Regions from separate parts of the Shewanella halifaxensis HAW-EB4 genome, predicted to be linked through region 1. Evidence: predicted binding sites of a transcription regulator. Region 1 holds the regulator's gene; each other region holds the start of a gene.
The links. The regulator LexA, encoded in region 1, represses DNA repair genes until DNA is damaged. The targets are predictions, from matches to a motif close to TACTGTATNNNNATACAGTA.

Region 1 (4,947 bases):
CCATTTAACACGATATCGATATGAAGCTGAGCAGGCCCTTTGATAATTGGGCTGCCAATAAGAGAAGGAAATACACCGGGTAGACCTGCACCATTAGGCTGGTGGCAGGCTGCACAACGAGCAAGATAGATTTGCTCACCTTTAGTCATTAACTCATCCATGGTTAAGGTTTGCGATAATGCCGCCTTGGCAGCCGCTTCAGCATTTTGCGCTTGTTGTTGCTGCGTGATTAGCCAGGCATCGAAATCCTCTTCCGATACTGCTTCGACCACAATCGGCATAAAGCCGTGGTCTTTACCGCAGAGCTCGGCGCATTGACCTCGATAGGTGCCGGGCTTGTCGATGCGGGTCCATGCCTCATTAATAAATCCCGGATTGGCATCCTTTTTGACTGCAAAAGCGGGTACCCACCAAGAGTGGATAACGTCTTCGGAGGTCATTAAGAAGCGCACTTTGCGGTTGATAGGTAGAACCAGTGGTTTATCAACCTCTAGCAGGTAGTTTTCGCCTTTGGTTTCATCGCCTATTATCTGTTCCCTAGGTGTCGATAATAGGCTGAAGAACTCAATATCTTGATCGAAATAGCTGTAATGCCATTTCCACTGTGAGCCAGTAATCTTGATGGTGAGATCGGCGTTGCTCGGATCTTCCATTGCAATCAAGGTTTTGGTTGCAGGAATAGCCATGACTATAAGAATAATAAAAGGTACTACAGTCCAAAGGATCTCGACTTTAGTACTTTCATGAAAGTTGGCGGCGACAGCGCCTTTTGATTTGCGGTGGTTGATCATGGCGTAAATCATGATGCCAAAAACCACGATGCCAATAGCGCAGCAGATGTACAGAATAACCATGTGAAGGCTGTAAATTCGCCCACTGATCTCCGTAACACCCTCTGTCATATTCAGTGGCATTTCTGATGCAAAAAGTACGGGCGAAAATAGTAACGCCAGCACACAATACAACAATTGCTTCACTAGACTTCTCCTCTGTCGACAAGACAAAGAAGAGTCACACAGTAAGTCTCTGCTCTATGTAAACTCTTCAGTTCCCAAAAAAGCAACGATGACTTCAAAGTGCGCGAGTGGCTTGCCTATCGAGTCGCTAAAAATAGGTTTGCGACAAAGGCTATTGTATTTCAGTGATGTTCACTGCAGATGTAACCACGTTGGCACTTACGGCTGAAATATATCAGGTCGATCTCAGTCTAAACTTCCAGTTGGGCTTCAAACCGTGGAGCCAGACCAACGACTAAAATCGCTCAGATATAACAAAATATCGTTGTTATTACGTATATCGTTGTTATTACTTATTAACTTACTTGATGAATAAAAATTGATCAAGATCACTTTTTGATTCATTTGCTTAGTATAGGCGATAAAAAAGCTCTCGATTGAGAGCCTTAGGTTTTTAGCAAAGAAATAATGTATTAGAAAGATGGGCTGACAGCTCCGTTAGTGAACGGCACCGAACAGGGCGGCTTGAGCAAAAGTCTTATCCTGCATATTCATTGTGCAAATTGGTAAGTGACTACTCGTATTTTTATTAGCACTTTCAATCGAATTTTCAATAATAATGCCGGCTGCTCGTGCGCTTTTGGCAACGATTTGTAGGCGTCGACTATCACGCGCATCTAATGAATTAGTCCAAGTGATCACTGCACTAGAGGTTCCACTCATTAATGCTTTTTCCATCGCCCAAAGTGTTTCCACTTCATCTTTAGCATGCACCAGTAAAATACGATCCATTCTAACGCCTGCAGCGGCTAGCATCTGCTTGTAACCAATATTTGGCGGACTGATAAGCACTATCCAACGGCCTTGTTGGCTCAGTTGTGAAAGCTGAGCACTAATCTGATTAAGCTCGTCACGTCCTTGAGTTTGCGTCACCATAGTGGTGATCTCATTACCTGCGCTACTCACCATGCTAGTCGATGGCATATCTTGCCATAGTCCTGGGTGGCGAGGGCTAGTGCCCATCAGTTTGTTCATTGCCAGTCTCCATTACGGATCACACCAACGGCTAAACCTTCAATACTTAAGCTTTGGTTCGCTAGATCCACTTCAATTGGTGAATACTCTTCGTTCTCTGCATGTAAGAAAACTTTGTTGCCTTTCTTCTCGAAACGCTTGACGGTAACATCATCTTCGACGCGAGCGACTACTATTTGGCCGTTGCGAGCCTGCTGTATCTTATGAACGGCTAGCAGGTCACCTTCGAGTATGCCAATGTTCTTCATACTGTCACCACGGACTCTGAGTAAGAAGTCTGCTGATGGCTTGAACATGGCTGGGTCCACTTTATAGTGTTGCTCTACATGTTCTTGAGCAAGAATCGGTTCACCTGCGGCAACTTGGCCGATAAGGGGTAAACCTAAATCTGCATCTTCGGTGTTTTCTTGGGTTAACTTAATACCGCGAGACGTACCCGGCATAATTTCAATGCAGCCTTTCTTGGCTAAGGCTTTTAAATGCTCCTCAGCAGCGTTGGCTGATTTAAAACCCAAACGTCTTGCGATCTCAGCGCGGGTTGGCGGCATGCCTGTGTCTGCAATATTACGTTTGATTAGCTCTAAAATTTCAGCTTGGCGCGGTGTAAGTGGTCTCATGGTTAACCCTGTCTTTCTATACAGTACCTGTCAGTATATACAGTAATTTTTCGAGTGCAAGTAATAACCAGTTATATTGTTTTGCAAGTGTGGGATCCAGTTTCAAATGAAATAAATCCGGCGATATGAAACTCAATCTTTGACGGCATCTGTGACTAATCAGTGTATTGCATTGCCTTTAGTTTGAAATGGCTAGTTTTGGCTTTGTGATTTTCTAATCTCAGTTTTTAAATATAAATAGTATTTTGGGGGGAATTAGGATTTTAAGCGTGGCTAAACAAAATATAAAAAATGGTGCCATAGGGCACCATTTTTTATTGTCATAACTCAAATGTCTATTGGCGCGTTATACCAATCAGTATAAGAAGTTGATTTACTCAGAGTGTTTTTGGCAAACTAATTCAAGGCGAATGGATGACATAATGGTTGTTCCCTTATGAGTTTATTCAACGCAGAAGTAGGCAGCCAAAAACACTCCTTACAGGCGAGTTTTAGCGGTTCTGATGCTGTGACTCTTAAGGAACAAGAGGGAGCTTAAACGTAGAATAACTATGCTCTTCACTCGCAGCCTTGCCTCAGAGCCGCTAAACTCTCGCTGAGCGATCAAATCTTTATACTGGTTGGTATTATACCGCTGCCATCATCGCCTTGTAGCGACAATCATCCTCATACATCTGCTGAAATACCTGGTACTTCGCATCATAAAAGCGCTTGCTCTTATCGGCCGTTGGCGTCACCGTTTTACCGATGCGGCTCATGGCATTCATCGCATCCGGAATAGAGTCAAAGCCCCCCCCTGCGACAGCGCCTAACATAGCAGAACCTAATAATACGGCTTCGCTCTCTTCTGACAGCAACATGGCGCACCCTGTGGCATTGGCATGCTCTTGAATAAAGACTGGATTCTTAGTACCACCGCCACAAGCCATGATGGTGTCGATGGCATAACCTGACTTGTTCATCTCTTCGATAATATGTCGTGTTCCCAAGGCAATGGCTTGCACTGTGGCTAAATATTGCAGCGCCATATCATCCAAGGTGACGCCCATACTCAAGCCTGTCATGGTGCCGGTTAAATGCGGGTTGGCCCTTGGGGAGCGGTTACCATTAAAATAGGGCAGCACATGGCGATCACGAGTCAAGAAGGCGATATCTTCCTTGCTTCCGGCAAGATTGAGTAACCGATCGTTTAATAGCTGATAGATGGTGATCCCAGCCGCTTTAGCTTGCTCAACGGCCTGTGCATTATAAGGATGGGCATTAATAATATGATCAATCAGCACACCTGTTGCAGATTGGCCGCCTTCATTAAGCCAGAGACCAGGGATCATTGCGCTATAATATGCGCCCCAGATGCCGTCGATAAAGCGAGCGGTCTTTGATACCGCCATATGGCAAGTCGATGTACCACCAATCAAGGCCAATCGCTTATTAAAATCTGCCGCCTCACCGCTCATTCCAGCCGCACCTAATATGCCAATCCCGCCAGCATGGGCATCGATAATCGAGGTCGCCACCTTAGTGCCTGTCAGTAGTCCTAGCTCGGCTGCGGCCTGCGCCGTTAGACCATTGCCGATAGCCTCGCCCATGGGACGAATATCGCTACCAATAATGCGAGCGTCATCTTGCAGCAGTTCGCCTAACCCTATGGTGTTAAAGTAATCTTTATCCCATTTACTTTCGTGACCCAGATAGGTCCACTTGCACACGGTAGAGCACAAAGAGCGGCTGTTTTCATTGGTTGCCTTCCAGGTGAGAAAGTCTGGTAGATCGAAGAAGTAACCCGCCTTTGCCCAGGTAGAAGGCATATTTTCTTTCAGCCACAGTAATTTAGGTGTTTGCATCTCGGGAGAGATATGGTTACCCACAAAGGCTAGCACAGGATGTTTGCTGGCATTGATGCGCTCGGCCTGAGCAATGGCGCGATGATCCATCCACATCACAATATTTTGCTCACTGCGCCCCGTTGGGCTGACGGTTAACGGTAAGCCATGCTTATCCAGAACCACCATGGAGCAGGTTGCATCAAAGCCAATACCTTTGACTTGAACCGAGTCAATATTGGCCTGAGACATAGCATCACGCACCGCCAAACACACACACTGCCAAATATCATCGGAAGATTGCTCAACAAAATGCGCCTTAGGTTTAAAAATACTGATATCGCGTTTGGCCTCGCCAGCCTTACGGCCTTGGCTGTCAAATACGCCAGCGCGGGCACTGCCGCTACCCACATCTACACCGATAAAATAACTGCTCATATTCGCTCCTATGATTTGTACTTTTGTAGGGCAATGAAAACAATGAGAATGCCGCCCCACAGCGCCATAGTGAGATAA
Region 2 (4,947 bases), 2.6 Mb from region 1:
AAAGTGAGTCACCGCTCTTTGCTAATGCTTTGTTGGTTCCTCTTACTAGGCTTAAAGCGCCGCTAGTCAAGGTCGTTAAATCGCGGGTACTGACTTTAACTCCATCGAGGTTAGCATCTATAGTTAGCGCCGATTCCGCGAGGAAATGGCTATTTCCGCTGACAAGACTCGCAAAGTCGGCATCGATTTCTGCCTGATATTCGACTTGAGTAAACGTGCTGTTTAGCTTGCTTGATAGCACATGACCTATCTTTATTTGCTTATAGCGAATTTCGGCTCCGGCGCTGACACCTGGGTTTGTATCAGAGTGCAGAGTAATTAGCAGTTTGCTGCTGTTCTTTGGATCTGGAGCCTCAGTTAATAAGGTATATTGCTGTTTTGCCGGGCCAGTGCCAGGAATGAAGTTAATGACACTACCTGTGATTAAACGTTCAGGGTGTTTTATACCTGATAGAGAAATATCGGCGCCCTCTAACCAAAAATCAGCGCTCTCAGTGAGTAATTCTTTATAGGTGTTATCGATTATTGCAGATAAAGTCACCCCATCATCGCTCAATGATTTATGCGTTATCTGACCTATCTGGATCCCTCGATAAACGATTGCGGTATTTTGAGATACGGCTTCGACGCCACTTGCAACTAGTTTGAATTTTAATCCACCTAACGCATCGTCTTGGCTGTCATATAAAGTGAACTCGTGCTTGTTTTCGGCGGGATCAGATAAGGTGTTAGAGCTAAAGCTAATTCCACCTGCAAGTATCGATGCCAAACTCTCACTGCTGACCTTAACGCCTGATAGTGATGCATCGATGCTGATCCCCGATACATTCCAAAATTGAGAATCAACTTTAACCAGTTCAGCATATTGCTCTTGAATAAAAGCCGTTACGAGGATCTGTTCAGCATTTGCAAGATGGTAGCCTATGACTTGGCCGACAGGAATTTGTCTATAAAACACGGGAGAGCCAACATCGAGTGACCCTAATTTGTCTGATGTGATATGAACAGTAAGGCCTTTAACACCGGGTGTAATGACGGGGGCGGTTGTTTCGGCTTCAAAAAAGGACCTTGAACCACCCTTGCCGGGTAAAATACTAATATAATTACCCGAGAAAAGTGTATCTAGGCCTTCAATACCCGTGATAGTCGCTTTCGGTTTTACCAGCCAAAACTTTGTGCCTTCATTAACAAAGGGGGCGGCACGATAATCCATGATAACGTCAACATTTACCCCTTGAAGGTCATCGTCGATACTCATATCGACAACTTTACCAACAGTCAGTCCCTGATACTTAACCAGAGTTTTACCTATGTCCATGCCTGTTGCGCTAGGAAAGTGAATCGTCACCTCAATGCCTGATTCGCGTATGCTCTTCACTCCGAGCCACGCTCCTAGTGCGAGGGCGATAATGGGTAATAACCAAATCGGTGAAAATAGTTTTTTCTTTACGATTTTAGGCGTTTGTACTTGAGTCATCTTTTGCTTCCAATCTATCCCAGAGTAAACGGGTATCTATGACTTTTGCAGCTAACTGCGTGAGTAAAATTACTAAGGCGAACGCTGTGGCGGCGGGAGCCGGCTTAGCGTCTAATAGCTGTCCCATATTGACGACAGCAACGGTAAGAGAGATAACGAAAAGGTCTAACATAGACCAGCGGCCTATCCATTCGATTATGTGAAACCCCGTCATTAATCTTTTTTTAGAGATAGGCAATTTAAAACTGATTGCCGACAGGTAAATCGTTAAGCCAACAATTTTGAGGATGGGCACCAAGATACTGGCGACAAATAGTATGATCGCGATTGGGATCATATCGGTTTTGACTAAGTGGGCAATGCCAGAAAAGATAGTATCCTGAGTAACCCGTCCTTGATTGGTTAAGGTGGAAATCGGGTAAACGTTGGCTGGGATCAACAAAATCGTAGCGGTTATGAGCAGTGCCCAGCTTTTTTGTACACTAGAATAGTCTCTGACAGTCAGCGGAGCATCACAGCGACTGCAATGGGTCGATTTAGCGCAGGTCACTTTATGGCATGTTGGGCATGAGGTGAGGCCGATATCTTTGCCTAGCACCGTTGACTGTTTATCGCTCATCAAGGTAACTCCACATATGTTCTAAGTCATACTCCCGCATCAGAAATAACGTCATAATAAATAGCATAGTAAAGCAGAACGTGCCGAAACCAAAAGAAACTGTGGCAAAGTCGGCTAAGTTAAAAGCGGCCACTAAGAAGCTAATCACGAAAATTTCCAACATGGTGAGCTGAGTGAGTACCCCTTGTATTTTTAACGCATGCTTGAATGCCGTCCTTAGGGAAGGGGAGTTTAGCCCATACTTTATGATTAATATTTGCATTAGTATTGAGAGTAGTAACAGGCCTGGCGCAATCACAGCAGAGGTTAAAACGGCGATACCCACTAACCAATACCCTTGATGATAGACAGATAGCGCTCCCTCTATAACAGTCGTAGTTCTCATACTGCCTAAGAACTCTAATTCCAATACTGGGAATAAATTGGCTGGTGCGAAAAAGAAAATCGCAGTTAAACACAGAGCTAACATACCGTTTATTGAACAGTATGGCGTATCGTAAAGAGGGGTGTGACACCGAGGACATATAGCACGTACGCCTGTTGGCAGTGCTCGCTTCCTAATGACTAAGTCGCAGGACTGACACAAAGTAATACTATTATCTACTGCTTCCATTGCCATCTGTTTTCAATATCCAAGTTTGCAATATAAACGGTTAATCAAGTACGCAAGGTGAGTCATTTCACGTATGCGATTGAAAATACAGTGCCATTAACCGAATAAGTTTATCAGATATTCAAGAAAACTTGCATAAGAAGTTCAATCTATGAGACTCTTTACTGTATATAAAAACAGTGTGAGGTTGGATATGGCCGTTGTAACTCAATTTGTAGTCGTTAGAGAAGGGGTTGAAAAGATGACTTTTACATCTAAAAAGGAGGCTGATGCCTACGATAAGATGCTAGATATCGCAGACAACCTGATCCCGTTTTTAAGTAAGAGTGATCTAGGCTTGGAGGAGGTTAATATCGAAAAGTTAGCCTTCTTCTTGGCCGAGAATAAAGAGGATCTACAGGTGTTGCTTAAAGGTGGTTCACTAGAGAAAAAAGTAGCGGTTAAGAAAACAGCTAAAAAGAGCGAGGAAAAAGCAGAAAAATAAAACTCCTTGTTCATGTACATCGATTTGTTGTTAGAATGCTGTGATTGTATTTTTGTTTTTAGATAAAACTGTTATGAACTATTAATGGTGGACGCTTTTTACGACACGTTGAATCGTCAGGTGCAGGCATTGTTTGCAGATGAAGATGACACTATTGCAGCACTGGCCAATTTTTCAGCACTGATAAATGACAGCCTCGATGATCTCAATTGGGTTGGATTCTATTTATTGAAAAATGATCAGTTAGTATTAGGGCCATTTCAAGGTAAGTTAGCTTGCTCTCGAATTCCTGTAGGCAAAGGTGTTTGTGGCACCGCTGTGGCATTAAATTCAACACAACGAATTGGCGATGTTCACCAGTTTGCGGGTCACATCGCATGTGATAGTGCTAGCAACTCAGAATTAGTTGTGCCTTTACGGAAAAATGGATCTGTTATAGGTGTACTCGATATTGATAGCCCGTCGTTATCAAGATTCAGTGAAATTGATCAACAAGGCGTCGAAACTTTGGTAAAAAGTCTCGAATTTTGCCTATTTGGTTAATCTACGACCAATTATCGCTAATTGGAGGTCGCAATCATTTGAAGCCTCTCTATAATAAGCGGTTTGGGTAATGAAAAAAATAAACACATTTACATTCAAGAAATGAATGCTTAGAGTTTGTCTTTTATTATTGCTAAGGTAGGTTTGATTTTAGGTATAAAAACAAATGTTAACGATTTTTCATTTGTTCTTTATGCACAGATCAGACAAATATAAACGACACTTAACTGATGCGAGTGATAAAGCTTGTCGGTGGTGTCCCTTTTTTAAACTGTGGAAGTAAAGATGGAATCAACAGAAAAGTTGACCGATACCAACGCTATTCTTGCGTATTTGTACGAAACATTTCCTTTATGCTTTATAGCTGAAGGTGAAACTAAGCCATTAAAAATTGGGTTGTTTCAAGATTTAGCGGAAAGGTTAGCTGATGATTCTAAAGTCAGTAAAACTCAGCTCAGAATCGCGTTAAGAAGATACACTAGTAGCTGGCGCTACCTAAAGTGCGTTAAAGCAGGCGCACAGCGTATTGATTTAGACGGTAACGCTTGTGGTGAACTAGAGCAAGAGCACATTGATCACGCGGCAGCTACACTTAAAGAGAGCCAGGACAAGGCTAAGGCAAAGCGAGTTGCACAGGCCAAGAGTGCTAACCCTGCTGCTAAGACGGCTAAGAAGCCTGTGAAAAAGCCAGTCGCTAAGCGTCCTAAGCAAACTCAAAGCAGCAAACCTGCAAAAGAGCCTGTTGTGGCAGAAAATTTAACACCAGCAGTTTTAGCTGAATTGAAACCAAAGCAGCGTGTTAATGTCAAATTAGGTAAATCACCAGTCGCTGGTGTGATTTTGGACATCAAAAAAGAAGATGTTCAAGTTCAGTTAGACTCTGGTTTAACCATCAAAGTTAGAGCTGAACATATACTGCTGTAATGGCTTAATAGCACCTAAAGGAGTAACTTGTTGATGCGAAAACTTTCTCTGGCTGTATCCATTGCCGGTATTTTTGTCGGATTCTCGGCGTGGGCTGTAAGCCCTACTATTCAATTCAGCGAGTTGCCCGCTCTTAAGCAGGAGCCTCAACATAAAGTCGCCAGCAAACGTGTGACAGGTTTGTTCACTCGCTCTCACTATCATCGTTTTGATATGGATGACGCTTTCTCTGAGCAGGTATTTAACCGGTATCTGAAGCAATTAGACTATCGTAAGAATGTCTTACT
Region 3 (4,947 bases), 140 kb from region 1:
TCATTACTCTGCCTGAGTACGCCGAGCCTCTTGGTGGCTGTTGCAGATAGCGGCGGCTTGTATAGCAGCACGCAGTGGCTGGCCACTGCGCCACGGCCAACGCGGCCTCTAAGCTGATGCAGCTGTGCTAAGCCTAAACGTTCGGGGTTTTCGATGATCATCAAACTGGCATTGGGCACATCAACACCGACCTCAATCACTGTAGTGGCAACTAATAGATTTAGCTCACCTGCTTTAAAGTCGGCCATGATCTGCTGCTTCTCCGCAGGCTTCATACGACCATGAACTAAGCCAACCTTTAACTCGGGCAGAACGCGTTTAAGTTCTTCTGCCGTGTCTTCTGCAGCTTGGCATTCGAGTACTTCAGACTCTTCGATTAAGGTGCATACCCAGTAAGTTTGGCGCTTGTCGTTAATGGCGGCTTGTCTGACTCGATCGATCACCTCATCTCGACGCTGCTCGGAAATTGCAACTGTGGTAACCGGCGTTCTTCCCGGTGGAAGTTCATCGATAATCGAGGTATCGAGATCGGCATAGGCCGTCATGGCGAGCGTGCGCGGAATGGGAGTCGCGGTCATAATTAACTGGTGAGGATGAAAGCCTTGGCTGATGCCTTTTTCTCGCAGACCTAAGCGTTGATGTACGCCAAACCTATGCTGCTCATCGATAATAATCAGTGCCAGCTTGTTGAACACCACTTGCTCTTGGAAAATAGCATGGGTACCTATGACAATGTGGGCATCGCCTGATTCAATATCGGCTAACGACTGGGCTCTGGCCTTACCTTTTAACTTACCTGCAAGCCAGCCGACTTTAAGGCCTAATGGTTCAAACCAGCTGCTAAAGTTTAGCGCGTGTTGCTCGGCCAATAGCTCGGTTGGCGCCATCATGGCCACTTGGTAACCGCTTTCTATCGCTTGCAGTGCCGCAAGGGCTGCAATCAAGGTCTTACCTGAACCCACATCACCTTGTACTAGGCGCATCATCGGCTCGTGCTTAGCTAAATCTTGGGTTATATCTGCAACCACTCGTTGCTGCGCCCCAGTAGGTTTAAAGGGGAGCGAGGCTAAAAACGGATTGAGTAACTGCCCCGTGGCATGCATGCTGACTGCTTTGTCGCGGTTACTACGCTGACGTAGGCGTAACATACTCAAGTTGTGGGCCAGTAACTCTTCTTGAATCAGGCGTTGCTGCGCCGGATGAGTGCCTTGCTCCAGCTCAAATAGCGACACCTGATTATTAGGTCGATGCAGGATTTGCAACGCTTGCTTTAAATCCAAGTTATTTGGCTGCAGGTTTGGCGGCAGTAATTCTTGTAAGCCGCCATTGTCTAACATGGCAAGTGCTTGCTCGGTGAGCTTAATCCAGCTTGCTTGTTTTAGGCCCTCGGTCGTGGGGTAAACCGGCGTCAATGTGTCGCTCAGCTGCAGATCTTCACCAGGGGAGATCAACTTGTATTCTGGATGAATGATCTCTGCAAAATGCTTACCGCGGCGAATTTCACCATAGGCACGAATGGTCATACCTATCTCTAGGCCGTTGCGCTGCGCGACAGAGAAATTAAAAAAGCGCAGAGTTAAGCTGCCAGTATCATCGCGCACCGTGCAGGTCAGCATGCGCTTACGGCCTTGAATAATCTGGCTTGATTGAATAACGGCTTCGATGGTGCCGTAACTGCCCGGGTAAAGCGAGGCAATTGGGTAGACTTGAGTGCGATCCTCATAGCGAAGCGGCAGATGAAACAACAGGTCTTGCACTGTTGTTATACTCAGCTTGGCTAATCTCTCGGCCATCTTGTTGGCGACGCCCTTAAGATCTGTTATAGGAACAAGATCGAGTCTTTGCAAACGGTTAGCACTCAAACACTGTAAATTTATACATATATTATCAGAGATATCGGTTTACGCAAATCTGATGATAACAGTGTATATAAAACAAAAAAGGCCTAACGTATAATTTGCACGTTAGGCCTATTCATTTAAGCAATTTCTGGGGCGTCGCTAATTAAACGGCTTGTGAAACGATATAGCCGATATAGGCTACATAGCCTGCAATCAATAAACTCGCTTCACGGCGTCCAATGCGCAGGCCGGTGTAAGCAAAAGGTAGCAATAACACCGCTAGGGCAATCATAGCAGCCCAATCTAGGTTGCTAATTTCACTGCCAATAATCGGGTGAATTAGCGCTGTTACACCTAGAATACCGAGTACGTTGAAGATATTTGAGCCAACAACGTTACCAATTGCAATATCACTCTGGCCTTTAAGCGCTGCCACAATCGAGGTGACAAGCTCTGGCATGCTGGTACCAATCGCAACAATCGTTAAACCGATAATCACTTCGCTAATGCCGAATGATTTTGCCATAGCGACTGCGCCGTCAACGAATAAAATACCACCGCCCACAAGCATGCTAATACCGATAACAATAAACAATACTGATAGCATTGGGTTTTGCTGAGCATCTTCAATATCGTCGTCAGTTTGTTTTTCTGCGGTTAAGTAGCTGAAGGTTAAGTAAGCGACAAGCAACGCAGATAGAATCGCACCATCCCAGAAGCTCAAGCCACCATCGAGTAATAGGCTCCAAAACAGTAGTGACGCAGCAATCATGATAGGAATATCGCGGCGTACCATTTGTGACTCAATCTTAATTGGGCGAATAAGTGCAGTGATACCTAAAATAAGGCCAATATTAGCGATGTTTGAGCCAATCACGTTACCCAAAGCGATACCGCTATTACCGGCAATCGCAGACTTAACACTAACAGCAAGCTCTGGTGCACTGGTACCAAAGGCAACAATAGTCAGGCCGATGAGCAGAGGCGTAAGCCCCAATCTCAGTGCTATTTGGCTTGCACCTCTAACTAAGGCTTCAGCACCTACAGTCAGAATTAAAAAACCGCCGAGTATCGACAATAAAATAAACATGATCAACTCTATAAATTGGATTTCTTTGAAAGGATGGCAAGAATAGTTTTTTTCAAAAATTGCGCAATCAAAAACTGTTCATCCACCATTAAATTTAGTTAATTGGGTGATTTTTGCTCTAAATAAAAAACGGCACACTGAAAAGTGTACCGTTTATGGGGGAAATCGCTAGTAATTGCTAGATTTCATCTTCCCAACAGACCTTGCCACCACGGATGCCATCGACCTTGTCGCTAAACTTCTTCTCCAGTACATGGCGTTTAATTTTCAGGGTCGGTGTTAACACGTCATTCTCGACATCCCAAGCTTCAGTGACGATAACAATAGCATCGACAGTCTCATGGGATTCAAGGTGTGGATTGACCGAATCTATGGTGTTTTTGAGAGAAAGCCTTACCTCTTCTCTTGGTTGAACCGCGGCACCTTCAGAGAGCTGAACTAAGGCGATAGGGTGCGGTAAACCTGAGCCGATAACACAGAGCATCTCGATGTGAGGATCTTGTGCTAGTTTGCGCTCAATAGGCACTGGAGCCACATACTTACCTTTCGATGTTTTGAAGTTGTCTTTAACACGGCCAGTAATGCTGACATTGCCTTCATCATCGATAGTGCATAAGTCACCAGTGTGAAAGAAACCCTCTTTATCGAAGCACTTAGCGCTCTCTTCTTCCTGCTTGTAATAGCCTTGCATCAAGCCTGGGCTCTTAACTAGCAGTTCACCAACATCCGAACACTTGGCTTCACAGCCTTCTATCGCGCGACCAACCGAGCCAATTTTACGGGGATCAAACGGATAGTTGATAATTGAGTAGGCACAGTTTTCTGTCATGCCCCAGGCTTCGCTGATATCGAGCCCTATCTTGTGGTACCACTCAACGAGCGATGGTGGGATTGGTGCAGAGCCAGAACCAAGCAGGTGGCAATGCTCTAAGCCTAAACCTTGATGGATTTTACGTTTTACTATGCCACTAATGATCGGCACTTTAAGCAAAAAGTTGAGTTTGCTGTAGCCAATCTTGTCGATAATGTTCTTTTGGAATAGGCTCCACAGGCGTGGCACCGAGAAGAACACCGTTGGTCTTGCGCGCTGTACATCGGCAACGAAGCTATCTAGGCTCTCTACAAAGGCGACGCTGCTACCTGAGTAGAAGGATGAACCTTCAATCGCCACACGCTCGGTAATGTGTGCCAGTGGAAGATAAGAAAGCAATCTATCTTCAACACCAGTTTTAAGGTCGCGCACTACGGCGGTGCAGGTCCAGACATAGCTGGCAAAATTTTGAATAGCCCCTTTAGGCCTACCGGTTGAGCCTGAAGTGTAGATGATGGTCATCACCTGCTCGGCAGTCGGTAGAGGGGCATCGATTAGTGGTTGACCTAAGGTTAGCATTTTGTCCCAGTGGTACTGAGACGGCATCGTGTCGTAAGGCATGGCGATACGCAGGATATCACCGCCGACGCCTGCTTCTTGGTCGGCCCAATAATCTAGCTTACCGATAAAAATCGCCTTAGATTCACTGTGTTCTAAGGTGTAGCGAATGGTGTCAGCATTGGCGGTAGGGTAGATAGGCACACTAATATAACCACCGTGCATCAGGGCGAGATCGGTAATAAACCACTCTGCACAGTTTTTAGACAGCACGGCAATCTTATCACCAGGGTTAAGGCCTAGATGTCTCAGTGCGCCTGCAATCTGCTGCATCTTGGTTTGCACATCGCGCCAAGTAAAGGTTTTATACTGGCCGTCAATAGGTTGCTTTAGGTAAACTTGATCACCTTGTTTTTCAACCCAATGTTCAAGCATCTCAATTGGGGTTTTCATAGAAGATTCCATCGCATTTCCATATTGATAGTAGTTAATTTCAGTTCAGCCTAGTTATCTATTCTTGTTTTAATCGTTCGTTTAATAAGCTGTATAATTAATGATTATGGCGAAAAATGTGATCTAAGACAAACTTTTTCAAACGGGTGTTACAATTTTGTTGTTTGTTGAGGGGGAGAGGGCGTAGGCGGTAA
Region 4 (4,947 bases), 2.3 Mb from region 1:
CTAGTCAAAAGCGGTTCATTACCCTTAATATCGGTTTCCCAGATCTGAGTCAGCTGCTTATCACAGGCGTAAAGACTGTCTGAGACAATAACCTCACCATGTAGTAACTGGCTAACAAAGCCACTTGGTAGCATCCAGGTCAGAAAAGACGGCAAGGGGATATAGATATTGACCAGTTCACCATTGCCACGAGAGGCGGTCATTTGATGGGGAAACGATGCCCAGAAGATGATCATTCGCCCCTCGGGCACGGTGATCTCTTGGCCATTAATCAGATAGTCGGCTGAGCAATCAAACAGGTAATTAATTTCAATATGACCATGCCAATGACTGTGCTCCATCACCGCAGGCTTTTTACGATGAAAGCCAAACTGTGTATCTTGAGCCTGCACCGTTAATGGACTGGCCTCGTTAAAGGCAATTTTTTCGACCCAATCAAACATCAGCCTAATCCCTATTATTCACCCGTTTGCTATTGATAGTCTGCTTATTTCAAACCAAGCCATTGGCCACCAATTCATTGCCAAGCTAATCCATTGCTTAGCTAAGTCATTGGCATACTCAGTCATTACTATACTGAGCAACAAAGTTAACCTACAGGGCTGCGGTAGACAATTGAAAGTTACTAAACAAGAACTCAAGCTGATGATTTAGGAAGTCGCTTTCTTTGTCTTAGTCATAGCCGTGCTCGCTCTTTTAGCTGGTGTTTTATTGGCGATAGCCGATTTTGTCGTGGTCGTACTCTTTTTGCCGGAATAGCGACGTTTTTTAAAGCCGCCATCTGGAGACTTAACCCCTTGCAATGATGTGGGCAGTTGCGAGCCCGCTTGTTCAATCAACCCTTGCAGAGAGTTGACCAAAGGGTCCATAAAACTCTGATATTTAGCCTCTTTACGGCTTATGGCATCGAGGTTATTTTCCCAAAGTGCTGTCATATCCGGCGTCGTCGCACTTTGGGGTAAGCTGTAAATTAAGCCTTTACCCACCTCTGTGGCCAAAATAGACTTACCTTGACGAGTTAAATAGTTACGCTTAAATAACAGCTCAATAATTCCAGCCCGCGTCGCTTCAGTCCCTAAGCCGTCGGTGTCTTTTAAGATTTTACGAATTTCACTATCGGTAACATAACGACTGATCCCGGTCATCGCGCCCAGTAATGTCGCATCGGTAAAGTGCTTTGGTGGTTGGGTATTTTTCTCTAATAACTCACCGCGTTCACACAGCAGAATTTGGCCTTTTTTGAGGGCTGGAATATTAGCTAGATGCTCGTCATCATCAGTTTGTGACTTTTCACTCGAACTCTTTTCTTGGCTTGCTTTTGCTGACAGCTTAAGGAGTTGCTTCCAACCTAACGCCACCTCTTGCTTAGCCTTAGTTTTAAATAAACCACCAGCAATGATGATCTCAACTTGGGTCTCTTTATAAAGATAAGCCGGATAAAACTGCATCAAGTACTGACGTGCAATTTGCAGATATAACTGCTTCTCAGCCTGGCTAAGGTTAGATAAATTAGCTGTTTTTTCGGTAGGCACTATCGCATGGTGGGCGTCGACTTTCTTGTCGTTCCACGCCTTAGACTTAAGTTTGGCATTAGGCTCATCGCAACTAGACACCAATTCACTCGCGCCGCTAAGCACCGCGCGAATAACACTTGGGGCTAGCCCGTGTTGATCAACTGGCAGGTAACGACTATCTGAGCGGGGATAAGTGATAAGTTTGTGCTTCTCATATAACGACTGACAGGTATCGAGCACAGCTTTTGCGCTCATACCAAAGCGCTTAGCGGCATCAATCTGCAGTGCCGATAAGCTATAAGGCAAAGGCGCATTCTGCTTCTTATCTTGAGCGGTTACCTTTTCTACCGTGGCAGGTTGGCCGTTAATGCGACCCACCACATTTTGCGCCAACCCTTTTGATAGTACCCGCCCCTCTTCATCCATATAGGGCAGACAGGCTTCACTCGGTTGCCATTTGGCGCTAAAGCGCTCTTGGTTGTCGGTAGCCAGATGCGCAAACACTTCATAAAAAGGTTTAGAGACAAACTCGGCAATTTCACCGTCGCGGCGCACCACTAAGCCCAGCACCGGGGTTTGCACCCGCCCAACAGACAGCACGCCTTGGTAACCCACCTTACGGCCTTGGATGGTATAAGCACGGGTCATGTTCATACCATAGAGCCAATCGGCGCGGGAACGCGCAAGCGCTGAAGTCGAAAGGGGAATAAATTCGCGGTTTGAGCGCAACTGTCCTAATGCTCTTTTTACTGCTTGAGGATTTAAATCGCTGATCAACAAGCGCTGCGCATTTTGTAACTTAGCCCCTTTAACCCCGAGATGGGCGATGATCTCATCGACCAAAAGCTGCCCCTCTCTATCTGGATCGCCAGCATTCACTAATTGAGTCGCCTCTTTAACTAGGCCTCTAAGTACTGCAATCTGGCCACGCATCTTAGATTTGGGTTTCATCTTCCAGTTATCAGGCACGATCGGTAGATGTTCAAACTTCCATGACTTGTATTCAGGCGAATAAGCATCAGGCTCAGCTTGCTCAAGTAGATGGCCGACGCACCAAGAGACACAATCGCCATTTGCAGCGCGAATAAACCCGTCACCTTTCTTTAAAGGCTTAGGCAATACATCGGCAATGGCTCTACCAAGACTAGGTTTTTCAGCAATATATAAGATCATCAGCAAGAATTAGGATTACTGTATAAATTAACAGTAACTGTACCTTGAAGCGCTAAAGGGTGCAAATGAAAGCCGAACGGTCGAGGCTATTTACCAGCGAAGTGACTAGGTTTTACTCAATGAGTGTCTATTTTGCAAAGAAGCATTCCCACTTGGCACTTTAAACACAAATGCTAGCGCTAAAAAAGCCGAGCTATTGCTCGGCTTGTTTCATGGGGCTTTAGCAACTTAAGGATGGCAGACGTTATGCATCTCTAAGTTAGTGCCAATATCTTTGCTACGATTGGCTTTGGCATCATCGTTACGCAACTGCGTGATGTAATCTAAGTACTCTTGATTCACGTCATTGGTGACATATTTACCGTCAAATACTGAGGTTTCAAAACGCTTAATCGCTGGATTTTCTTTACGTACCGCTTCAATTAAATCCGGCAGTGATTGGAAAATCATGCCGTCGGCACCAATCAACGCATTGATCTCTTCAACATCTCGACCATGAGCAATCAATTCGTTAGTGGTTGGCATATCGATACCGTACACATTCGGGAAGCGGATTTCAGGTGCTGCTGACGCGAAATATACTTTCTTGGCACCGGCGTCACGTGCCATCTCGATGATCTGCTCAGAAGTCGTACCACGAACAATGGAGTCATCAACCAGTAACACGTTCTTACCTTCAAATTCGGCTTTAATCGCATTTAGCTTACGGCGCACTGACTTCTTGCGCTCTTGCTGGCCCGGCATGATAAAGGTACGACCGATATATCGGTTCTTAACGAAACCTTGGCGATAAGGTAGATCCATGTGACGCGCGATCTCGAGCGCGATATCACATGAGGTTTCAGGAATAGGGATCACGACATCGATATCATGATCTTCCCACTCTCTCTTAATCTTTTCACCCAGCATGGTTCCCATATTGACGCGACTGCTATAAACAGAGATGTTATCAATCGTCGAGTCTGGACGAGCAAAATAAACGAATTCGAAAATACAAGGAGAGTAGCTTGGCGAGTGAGCACATTGGCGTGTATAAAGTTCACCGTCGAGGGTGATATAAACCGCTTCACCCGGCGCGACATCGCGCATAACCTCAAAACCAACTGCATCTAGGGCGACACTTTCCGATGCAATCATATACTCGGTGCCCGTTGCCGTTTCATGCTTACCTAGCACTAGCGGACGAATACCAAAGGGATCTCTAAATGCAACTAAGCCTTGACCAATAATCATGGCTGCAACCGCATAAGCGCCACGAGTAATATCGTGTACCTTAACCACTGCGTTAAACACATCATCTGCTGACAAATCATCTGATGTGCTCTGTTGCAGTTCATCGGCGAGTAAGTTAAGTAGCACTTCCGAGTCTGAAGTCGTATTAACATGACGGCGCCGCTTCACTAAACGCTCATGCAGCTCAACCGTATTGGTTAAGTTACCATTGTGCGCTAATGAAATACCGAAAGGAGAGTTAACATAAAATGGCTGAGCTTCAGAAGCACTAGAGCTTCCTGCAGTAGGGTAACGCACGTGACCTATGCCAGCATTACCTTGTAGGCGCTGCATATGCTTTGGCTCAAAAACGTCTTTCACCAAACCATTGGCTTTACGCAGCCTAAACGCACTGCCATCGACGGTCACAATGCCAGCAGCATCCTGTCCACGATGCTGGAGCACAGTCAGTGCATCATAAATGGTTTGATTAACCGATGACTGGCCAACTATTCCGACAATACCACACATGGGTAAGCTTCCTCATTGTAAGATGTTCTATTATTTAATATTTTTGCTTTAGGTGAATACAAATACTCACCTAAAACCAAGTAATGCTTTAGTGCATTTTATATTTTGGGTACAAAGCTTGAGGTATTTTCCACGTAGTCAAAGAACCACTGGATCACAACTCCAAATTCGGGCACGAGTGTAGAATCTTGCCACCAATCTGTGTTGGGTGCTCCGGTAAAAGCATCCATAAAAAACAGTAACGCGCTCACGATTAATGCGCCTCTTAGCGCACCAAAACATAAGCCGAGCACTCTATCGGTGCCTGATAATCCGGTTTTAGAAACCAATTGACCGATTAAGTAGTTAACGAGTGCGCCAAGGATCAGCGTTGATACGAATAAGATGGCTATCGCCACTCCATTTCGAACCAATTCATCTTGCATCTGAGTCAGATGCGTAGCGAGTTTGAGGTAAAACTGGCTGGCAATAAAAAAAGCAGCAAACCAAACGACAAGAGACATGGCCTCTTTTACAA

Region 2: a site for LexA is predicted at 2,872-2,891, ahead of SHAL_RS12360 (YebG family protein). Genes of this name have one in related genera too.
Region 3: a site for LexA is predicted at 1,864-1,883, ahead of recG (ATP-dependent DNA helicase RecG). Genes of this name have one in related genera too.
Region 4: a site for LexA is predicted at 2,704-2,723, ahead of SHAL_RS13695 (DNA topoisomerase III). Genes of this name have one in related genera too.

What each region holds. Positions count from the first base shown of each region.
Region 1 is NC_010334.1:308,736-313,682, forward strand. It holds gene coxB (cytochrome c oxidase subunit II) at 1-977, opposite strand, end outside; gene SHAL_RS01310 (cell division inhibitor SulA) at 1,455-1,991, opposite strand; gene lexA (transcriptional repressor LexA) at 1,988-2,608, opposite strand; gene SHAL_RS01320 (FGGY-family carbohydrate kinase) at 3,235-4,869, opposite strand; gene SHAL_RS01325 (ABC transporter permease) at 4,878-4,947, opposite strand, start outside.
Region 2 is NC_010334.1:2,865,271-2,870,217, reverse strand. It holds gene SHAL_RS12375 (MlaD family protein) at 1-1,477, opposite strand, end outside; gene SHAL_RS12370 (paraquat-inducible protein A) at 1,455-2,096, opposite strand; gene SHAL_RS12365 (paraquat-inducible protein A) at 2,086-2,715, opposite strand; gene SHAL_RS12360 (YebG family protein) at 2,903-3,193, shown strand; gene msrC (free L-methionine (R)-S-oxide reductase MsrC) at 3,278-3,736, shown strand; gene proQ (RNA chaperone ProQ) at 4,022-4,660, shown strand; gene prc (carboxy terminal-processing peptidase) at 4,694-4,947, shown strand, end outside.
Region 3 is NC_010334.1:450,231-455,177, forward strand. It holds gene recG (ATP-dependent DNA helicase RecG) at 1-1,847, opposite strand, end outside; gene SHAL_RS01950 (calcium/sodium antiporter) at 2,005-2,931, opposite strand; gene SHAL_RS01955 (AMP-binding protein) at 3,110-4,765, opposite strand.
Region 4 is NC_010334.1:3,195,193-3,200,139, forward strand. It holds gene SHAL_RS13690 (helix-turn-helix domain-containing protein) at 1-443, opposite strand, end outside; gene SHAL_RS13695 (DNA topoisomerase III) at 651-2,687, opposite strand; gene purF (amidophosphoribosyltransferase) at 2,916-4,430, opposite strand; gene SHAL_RS13705 (CvpA family protein) at 4,529-4,947, opposite strand, start outside.